DNA from 3 places in the Endozoicomonas sp. ALB115 genome. Region 3 is predicted to be linked to each of the others. Evidence: predicted binding sites of a transcription regulator. Region 3 holds the regulator's gene; each other region holds the start of a gene.

Region 1 (3,245 bases), on a different contig from region 3:
GGCAAGCTGCACCATCTGGTTCATGAACTGCCCAGCTACCCGGAAGAGGGTGTTGGTGTCAGCGATGAACTGGGTCAGCTTGGCTACGGTATCCAGAAAGCCCGGGAGTCCCTGCAGCAGCTGGTGACTAAAATGGAAGCGGATCATGTGGGTGGTCATGCGGAAGTATTTGTTGCCCATCAGCAGTTACTGGACGACCCGGCGATCAGTGATCGTGCCCGTGAACTGATTGAAGCAGGCAAGAGCGCCATGTGGGCATGGCACCGAAGTTTTCTGGCCGAAGCGGATGAAATGCGCAAGCTGGATAACCCGCTGCTGGCGGCCCGGGCCATCGATGTAGAAGACGTTGGTCTTCGGGTTCTGCGTTACCTGATGGGCGTTGAAGGCGGCACCGATCAGCTGCCGGAAAACACCATTCTCTGTCTGGAAGACATTACGCCTTCTGAAGTGGTGACTCTCGATCGCCAGCGCGTGATTGGTATCGTGACCCTGCACGGCGGCGCGACTTCCCATGCGGCGATTCTGGCCGGTTCCCTGGGTATTCCTTACCTGGTCAACGTACCGGGCAGTGTTCGTCAGTATGAGAACGGTACCGATGTTATCCTGAACACCAACAAGGGTTACATGCTGGTTAATCCTACTCAGGAAGAGATCGACAGAACCGTTGCCCGCCAGGAACGTGCGGCGGCGGAACATGCTGCGGCGCTGCAAGTGGCGGACCAGCCTGCGGTGACTCTGGATGGCCATCATGTTGAGATCGCTGCCAATATCGCCAACCAGGACGATGCGGAAAAAGCGGTCAAAATGGGTGCTGAAGCGGTAGGTCTGCTGCGTTCCGAGTTCCTCTATATGGAACGTGCAACCGAACCCACCATGGATGAGCAGATAAAAGCCTACGAAGGTATTCTGGACGCTATGGGTAAAGACCGCCCGGTCATTATCCGTACTCTGGACGTCGGTGGTGACAAGCCTCTGGCTTATCTGCCCCTGCCAAGAGAGGAGAACCCGTTTCTGGGTGAACGTGGCGTGCGTATCGGTATTAACCGTCCGACCATGCTGCGCAAGCAGGTTCGTGCGATCCTGAAGGCGGCTCATGCCGGTCATGCCCGTATCATGTTCCCGATGATCAGCTCCCTGGATGAATTCCGTGCCGTGAAAAAACTGGTGCTGGAAGAGCAGGAAACGACAGGCGTCACCGTTGAAGTGGGTATTATGATTGAGGTGCCGTCCGCTGCGCTGCTGGCCGATCATTTTGCTAAAGAAGTGGACTTCTTCTCCATCGGTACCAATGACCTGACCCAGTACACCCTGGCTGTTGACCGTGGTCATCCAAAACTGGCGGCACGGGTCGATGGTCTTCACCCGGCAGTATTGCGCCTGATCGATATGACGGTGAAAGCAGCCAACAAAGAAGGCAAGTGGACGGGTATCTGTGGCAGCCTGGCCAGTGACCCGAATGCGGTGCCTATCCTGGTCGGCCTGGGCGTTCAGGAACTGTCCATCAGTGTCCCGGCAATCCCGGTGGTTAAGGCCCGTGTTCGCAGTCTGAACTATAAGCACTGCCAGAGCCTGGCCCGTGAAGCGCTGACTCTGGATTCAGTAGAAGACGTAAGAAGTTTGACTGCCTGATCGCAGACGATCGTCTTTCTGAAAGCCCCCTGGTTTTGGCCATGGGGCTTTTTTATTGCTGTCTGAAATATGTAGTTTTCCTGAGTTAGTACGTAGTTGTACTTTAAATCACATGGTCTTGATTCAGGTCATCTGCCGGTTAATTACTGTCCAATTATAATGCCCACCATTTGGTTGGCGGCACTTTTTGTTCACACCTTTATGTCTGCAGGGAAAGCAGAATCTGATAATTGTCTGAGCAATCTGTGATCACGACCAGTATTTATGATGGGGTGGCGATATCAATGAAAGAAATTGTGGATAAAGTGCTTGCTTCCACGGTGAAGCGAAGAACGTTTATGAAGTGGGGAACCGCTGCGGGCGGTGCGGCAGTCGTTGCTGCGCGCACACTACCTGTGAAAGCTTCTGCGACAGAGGCCAAACCTGCGGTTGAAGAGATCAAGTCAGTGTGGTCTGCCTGTACGGTCAACTGCGGCTCCCGCTGTGCACTGCGTCATCAGGTAAAAGACGGTGTGATCATCCATACCGAAACCGATAACACCGGTGACGATATCTATGGTGACCACCAGGTTCGGGCCTGTCTCCGTGGTCGTTCCTTCCGCAAGCGCGTCTACAACCCTGACCGTCTGAAATACCCAATGAAGCGTGTCGGTAAGCGTGGTGAAGGTCGATTTGAGCGCATCAGCTGGGATGAAGCGTTTGACACCATCGCTGATAACCTGAAGCGCATCAAAAAAGAGTATGGCAATGAAGCCATCTATCTCAACTATTGTACTGGTACGCTGGGAGGCACGGTTTCCAAATCCTGGCCACCAGCCGCCACACCGATCGCCCGTCTGATGAACTGCTGGGGCGGTTATCTTAACCACTATGGTGATTACAGTACGGCCCAGATTGCCGTGAGTTTACCGTATTTGTACGGCGGCAGCTGGGTAGATAATAACTGTACGTCAGATGTTGTGAATACCAGGCTGGTGGTCAATTTTGGCAACAACCCGGCGGAAACCCGGATGAGTGGCGGCGGTATTGTTTATCATCTGACCGAAGCCCGGCAACGCAGTAATGCACGTATGATCACCTTTGATCCGCGCATGACCGATACGGTCCTGGGTGCCAATGATGAGTGGGTTCCTCTGCGACCGGGTACCGATGCCGCAATGGTAGCCGGTATGGCGTGGGTGATGATTAGCGAAAACCTGGTGGATAATGAATTCCTGGGCAAGTACACCATCGGCTACGATGAAAACTCACTGCCTGCCAGCGCACCGAAAGGCGCTTCCTGGAAATCCTATATTCTGGGCAAAGGCGATGATGGTGTTGAAAAGACCCCGCAATGGGCGGCAAAAATAACCGGTGTCCCGGCAGACACCATCATCCGTCTGGCCCGTGAAATTGCCATGACCAAACCCTGCAATATTATGCAGGGCTGGGGACTTCAACGCACCGCCAATGGTGAGCAGGCCAGTCGGGCTATCTGTATGCTGGCGGTAATGACCGGTAATGTGGGTATTCCCGGTGGTGGTACTGGTGCCCGTGAAAGCAGCTACTCCATGCCCTTTGCGGTCTTTCCGACACTGACCAACCCGGTATCAACGTCCATTCCCATGTTCCTCTGG
Region 2 (3,245 bases), on a different contig from region 3:
TCGACAACACCGGTAAATGGCGTGATAAAGAGGGATTGAGCCTGCATTTGCAATCAAAGGGAGTATCCAGGGTCCTGCTGACAGCACCGGGAAAAGGGGATATCAAGAATATTGTTTATGGGGTAAATCATAACGATATTGAGCCGGAAGATCAGATTCTTTCCGCCGCCTCCTGTACCACTAACGCGATCACACCGGTGCTGAAGGCCATTAATGATGAGTTTGGTGTTGAACACGGTCATGTAGAGACGGTTCACTCTTACACCAATGACCAGAATCTGATTGATAATTACCACAAGGGTGAGCGTCGTGGACGCAGCGCTGCACTGAATATGGTCATTACCGAAACCGGGGCAGCGAAAGCCGTTGCCAAGGCGTTGCCTGAACTTGAAGGTAAGTTGACGGGGAATGCTATTCGGGTGCCGACCCCGAATGTTTCCCTGGCCATCCTTAACCTGTCCCTGGACAAGGCCACCACCGTTGAAGAGCTTAATCGCTTTATCAGGGAGACCTCACTGTATTCCAGCCTTCAGAAACAGGTGGATTACGTCACCTCTGTTGAAGCAGTTTCCAGTGATTTTGTGGGTAGCCGTCGAGCTGGCGTTGTGGATGGGCAAGCCACTATTGTTGACGGCAAACGCTGTGTGCTTTATGTCTGGTATGACAATGAGTTCGGTTACAGCTGTCAGGTCAACCGGATACTTCAGTTTATGTCTGGTGCGATGTACCCGTCGGTTCCATAAAACACTCGTTTGTCAGTAGTGATGAACACTTCACAGAGTGACTGATTAGTGGTTCGGCTAATCAGTCACTCTGTAGATCCTGCCTTTTTCATATCTTATCCCGATTTACCATTACGACCTGCGAACATTGATATGGGTCAACAATGAGTGAGATTGGTCGTCCTCTAAATTGTAACCATTCTCATTTGCGTATATATTCAGATCAATTGACATTTTGTCAGGCAGCAACCATTCCACACTAAAACCCCGACAAAAAAACAGGTTCTGGCCCTGGCAGATGATTTAGGTGCAAATATCTGGGTCATTTTTGCGAGTTATTACCTGCTTTGCAGAAAAAACGCGTACAAAACTGACTTTATGATGCCTGTGGAGAAGATGTACATGAAGGTGACATTGGGTGAACTGAAAACCGGTGAATGTGGCCGGGTAACCGCTTTTGCGGATGCTGGCAGTGCTTACCGGCGGAAATTGCTGGCAATGGGCCTGACGCCCGGAACCCGGTTCACGGTTTGTCGTGTTGCGCCATTGGGGGACCCAATCCAGTTGGAAGTCAGGGGTTTCCAATTATCGATTCGAAAGGATGAAGCCGCTGTTGTAGAGGTTTCCAGAGCATGAAAAAACACGTTGTTGCAATTGTCGGAAATCCTAACTGTGGTAAAACAACGCTGTTTAACGCGCTGACCGGTGCCCGGCAGCGGGTTGGCAACTGGCCAGGAGTTACTGTGGAAAAACGCAGTGGTTTTTATACCTTTGCTGATAACGCCATAGAAGTGGTTGATCTGCCCGGAACCTACTGTCTTGATGTGGTTGACAGTGACGTTTCTCTTGATGAAAAGGTGGCGCGGGATTATATCCTGAAGCGAGAAGCGGATTTAATTATCAATATTCTTGATGCTTCAAATATTGAAAGAAATTTGTACCTGACCACTCAATTGCTGGATATGGGTGCTCCGGTCATCGTTGTGCTCAATATGATGGACGTTGCCAGGGAAAAGGGCATGGACATTGATATTGACAAGCTGGCTGAGGAACTCGGCTGTCCGGTGCTGCCCCTGGTTGCCAGCAAGTCAGGCAATATTAAAGCCTTTTTACAAAATATTAATGATTTTCTGAATAATGGTATTTCCGTAGCCCCGCCATTGAACCTTGGTGAACAGCTGGAACAGGCCATTGCCGTTATTGAATCGACCCTTGAAGCGTCTGTGAACCTTGATAGTCCTCTGTCCCGACGCTGGTATGCCCTGAAGTTACTGGAAGGTGACACTGTGCCTCTGCCGGAACTGACCTGGCAGGTGGTCAATGAGGCTACCCGGCAGCGTCATATCATTGAGGCTGCCCTTGAGGAAGATCTGGACATAATTCTGGCCAGTCGACGTTACGATGTGGTTGGTCAGCTTATGGAGTCAGTGATTCGTGAGCGGGGCGTGGTCAGTCACCGGCTGAGTGAATCCATTGATCGTGTGGTATTGAACCGGGTGCTTGGGTTCCCCATTTTCCTGGGTGTCATGTATCTGATGTTCATGTTCACCATTAACTTCGGCAGTGCCTTTATCGACTTTTTCGATATCTTTACCGGGACTCTGCTGGTGGACGGACTGGGCCACTGGCTGAACTCGGTTGGTGCTCCCGCCTGGGCAGTGACGTTACTGGCGGACGGTGTGGGTGGTGGTATCCAGACTGTATCGACATTTATCCCGGTGATTGCTTTCCTGTTTCTGTTTCTTTCCATACTGGAAGACTCGGGATACATGGCCAGGGCTGCTTTTGTCATTGACCGACTCATGCGCTTTCTGGGGCTTCCGGGCAAAGCCTTTGTTCCCATGCTGGTGGGCTTTGGCTGCAACGTGCCTGCGATTATGGCAGCACGGACACTGGACAATGAAAAGGACCGGCTATTGACCATCTCCATGGCTCCCTTTATGTCCTGCGGTGCCCGATTGCCGGTGTACGCGCTGTTTGCCGCTGCCTTTTTCCCGGAGTCCGGCCAGAATGTGGTGTTTATTTTGTATCTGGTGGGTATCCTGGCGGCAATATTTACCGGGTTGATTCTCAAGCAGAGCATCCTTAGTGGCGACAGTTCGCCGTTTATTATGGAGTTGCCCAATTACCATTTGCCATCGGTGACTCAGGTCATGTTACGCACCTGGGATCGTCTCAAGGCTTTTATCCTGCGTGCAGGCAAAGCGATTGTGATGGTGGTGGTCGTGCTGAACACCCTGAATGCTATTGGTACCGATGGCTCTTTCGGTCACCAGAACACTCAGAGCTCCATGCTCAGCAAGATTGGCCAAACCATTACCCCGATATTTTCCCCCATGGGCATGACGGAAGAAAACTGGCCAGCGGCTGTGGGACTGTTTACAGGTATTCTGGCGAAAGAAGCCGTTGTGGGTACGCTTGACTCAATGTACGGTGCTATTGCCGCGTCTGAAAACGCTGACACCGAGAGTGAAACGACGTTTGACCTGTTGGCAGGCTTGCAGGAAGCCGTTGCCACTATTC
Region 3 (3,245 bases):
TGCTGTGGAAGTGCTTTTGCCATAATCTGGCCATGGCAGTGATGTCTTCTTTATCAATATCTTCGATCTGAATACCGCAGCGGTGATAGATAAGCCAGGCAATGGCGGTGGCGTAAACCAGGTTGGTCGCCAGTTCATGATGGGGGTGGGAAAGAAACTCCCGCTGGCTGGCCAGTCCCCGAACTTTGCTGGATAAGTCAGCGTTTGGTGCCAGAAACAGGTCCCAGATATTGCGGTGCATGCGAGGAGAAATCTGATAGATACCGAGTGCCTGGTGATTGGCCTGTTTCAGATGAAAACCAAGCCCGGACTCTCTGGCTGCGGTACCAAGCAGCAGGTTCTCAGCAGTAGGGCTCCACATACCCAGATGCTTGAGTGCGGGGCGAACAACATAGTGCCTTAGTTCCTTGGCGCATATTCCCATTTGCAAAGTCCTTTTCCCGGGTAGATCCCGGTCTGTGCGTCCTGTAACTGCGGGAGGGGCTCTCAGATCCAGACATTAACCCTGGATCTAAGAGACATATCGTATCATCCCTGAAATTCTGAACTGAGGGTGGTTTTACTCACCGGCAAAATTGCACAGGGCATAGGTTGGAATGCCCGCCGCATTGAGTCTGTCAGCGCCCTTGAGGTCTGGCAGATTGATGATAGCTGCAGCTTCCAGTGTGCTGGCTCCTGCTTGTCGAATCAACTGATCCCCAGCCAGCAGTGTGCCTCCGGTGGCGATAAGGTCATCCACTAACAGAATTTTTTCACCGGCCTTAATGGTGTCTTCATGCATTTCCAGTACGGCTTTGCCATATTCAAGGTCATACTCGACACTGAGGGTTTTGCCTGGCAGTTTGCCTTTCTTGCGAAACAGTGCCAGCGGCTTGTTCATGATATAGGACAGTGTCGAGCCAAGCAGGAAACCGCGGGCATCAAGCGCGCCAATGCGATCAAAAGTCTGGTTCTCATAACGCTGAACCATGACATCCACGGCCTTACGCCAGGCTTCCGGGTTTTCAAACAGTGTGGTGATATCCCGAAACAGGATGCCTTCATGGGGCCAGTCCGCGATGGTTCTGATTTGCGTTCGCAGATATTCCTGAACGGATGAACATTCGTTTGTATGCATGGGAGGGAGCATGCCGCTGTCAGTCAATGGATAAAAAGGAAGAAGCCACCTCAAAGGGTAGCTTCTTTAGAGGATAAAGTCAGGCGTTGGTAGCAATCGGTTCCAGTGTTTTTCCCCCGGCCAGGGCACAGAGTTCAACCGAGTTGCGAATTTCGATTTCCTTGCCCACGGCGGAGATCAGGCCGTTTTTCTGGAATCGGGTAAATACACGACTAACCGTTTCTACCGCCAGACCCAGGTAGTTCCCCATCTCATTTCTCGACATGGACAGACGGAACGACTGGGAAGAAAAACCCCGGCGACGAAAACGGCTGGCCAGGTTAATCAGGAAGGTGGCAATACGTTCATCGGCGTTTTTCTTGGACAGCAGCATCATCATTTGCTGGTCTTCACGGATACGCTTGCTCATCAGGCGCATCAGATGTCGGCGCAATTCCGGGAATTGATCGGAAAGGGTTTCCAGTTGCTCAAAAGGAATCTCGCAGATCATGGTGGTTTCCATCGCCTGGGCCGACACCGGATAGGTATCCGTATCCATACCGCTCAGGCCAAGAATTTCGCTGGGCAGGTAAAATCCGGTGATTTGTTCCTCACCTTCATTGGTCGCTGTGTAGGTTTTGAGAGCCCCTGAGCGAACAGCAAAGACACTGGTAAAGGGGTCACCTTCCAGAAACAGGTGTTCGCCTTTTTTCAAAGGACGCCCACGCTTGATAATGTGATCCAGCTGATCGATATCCTTAATGCTCAGTGCCAGTGGCAGGCACAGTGAGCTGAGGCTGCAGTCTCTGCAGGCCACATGGCTCGGCTGTCGGACGTTGGGCTTTGACGTCATTGAGAGGCCTCAAAGTCGTATTTGGCGAAATTCGACACTGTTTATGGAAAACCAAGTGTATGAAAAGTGTTACCGGAGTGTAAATCAGGTATGTACGCAACCGGGCAGACCCAGGGTAGGGGTTTGGTGCTGCTTCAGCAATGCGTCATAAACTGCGGTGGTTCCGGTGAGCTCTCATCTGCCGTGTCATCTATCAAGCTCAGGGCTGACCCTGATCATGGTATGGTCATGGCTCCTGGTGGTTGTGTGTCTTTATCCCTGAAAATCAATCTGACATTGTCTTATGTCACAGGATTAAATTTTCGTTCGTGGTATTTAACGGACATGGCAGATTTTGCACTTATGTTTCAAGTAAATCAATGTGATAGTGGTGGCAAGTCGTCGTCAGTTTCAGTTTTTTTCTGATAAACCGGTGAGCTGCAGAGAGGTTTCGGTTCTGTGCGGGATGATCAGTCGTTGTCGGTACTGGCGGGAGAGGGGCTCCGGAGCCTGGTGATTGCTCCGGAGTGTTACTCAGATAACCTTTGAGAAGAGCGTCTTCTCTTTCATCTCCGGTTGATGGAGATAGTGGTCGAACTGCATACAGATGTTACGGATCAGCAGTGTTCCCTTTGGCAGTACTTCCAGCAAGCCATCGCTATTGAGACTGATCAGGCCGTCTGCCCTCATCGGCTCCAGCCTTGCCAGCTCATCCCGGAAGTAATCCCTGAATTGAATATCAAACCGCTGTTCAATATCGCTGAAGTTCAGTTTGAAGTGGCAGATCAGCTGGGTAATCACTGCCTGGCGGACTTTGTCATCAGCGGTCATCTTCAGGCCGCGAACCACTGGCAACTGCTGTTCATTGATCATTGCACAGTACCGGGCTTCATCGGTGCTGTTCTGGATATAAGTGTCGCCTACCTGGCTGATGGCAGACACGCCCATGCCGATCAGGTCGCAATGACCATGGGTGGTATAACCCTGGAAATTCCGGTGCAGCGTGCCTTCTTCCCGGGCAATGGCCAGTTCATCGTCTGGCAGGGCAAAGTGATCCATACCGATGTAGATGTAGCCCTGATCCAGCAGTTTTTCCGTGGCCTGATGCAGAATGTCCAGCTTCACTTCCGGCGCAGGCAGATCCTGCTCATTAATTCGGCGCTGTGGTTTGAAGCGGTGGGGCAGGTGGGCGTAGTTAAACAGGGATAGCCTGTCCGGGGCCATATCAGCCACACGATCGATGGTTTCCATAAAACTGTTGGTGGTCTGGAAAGGCAGGCCGTAAATCAGGTCCATGTGTACCGAGCGGAATGCCAT

The links. Region 3 encodes FNR, which switches genes on or off when oxygen is low (the NO sensors DNR and NnrR bind a similar motif). Its sites were predicted from a motif close to TTGATNTANATCAA; they were not measured.
Region 1: a site for FNR is predicted at 1,748-1,761, ahead of ACO6VE_RS15560 (DMSO/selenate family reductase complex A subunit). Genes of this name have one in related genera too.
Region 2: a site for FNR is predicted at 871-884, ahead of ACO6VE_RS18850 (FeoA family protein). Genes of this name have one in related genera too.

What each region holds. Positions count from the first base shown of each region.
Region 1 covers NZ_JBLYZG010000035.1:36,801-40,045, reverse strand. Annotated here, with positions in the region: gene ptsP (phosphoenolpyruvate--protein phosphotransferase) at 1-1,629, shown strand, start outside; gene ACO6VE_RS15560 (DMSO/selenate family reductase complex A subunit) at 1,860-3,245, shown strand, end outside.
Region 2 covers NZ_JBLYZG010000052.1:17,823-21,067, forward strand. Annotated here, with positions in the region: gene ACO6VE_RS18845 (glyceraldehyde-3-phosphate dehydrogenase) at 1-743, shown strand, start outside; gene ACO6VE_RS18850 (FeoA family protein) at 1,125-1,358, shown strand; gene feoB (Fe(2+) transporter permease subunit FeoB) at 1,355-3,245, shown strand, end outside.
Region 3 covers NZ_JBLYZG010000017.1:21,633-24,877, forward strand. Annotated here, with positions in the region: gene ACO6VE_RS10255 (hypothetical protein) at 1-424, opposite strand, end outside; gene ACO6VE_RS10260 (adenine phosphoribosyltransferase) at 560-1,117, opposite strand; gene fnr (fumarate/nitrate reduction transcriptional regulator Fnr) at 1,197-1,949, opposite strand; gene hemN (oxygen-independent coproporphyrinogen III oxidase) at 2,463-3,245, opposite strand, start outside.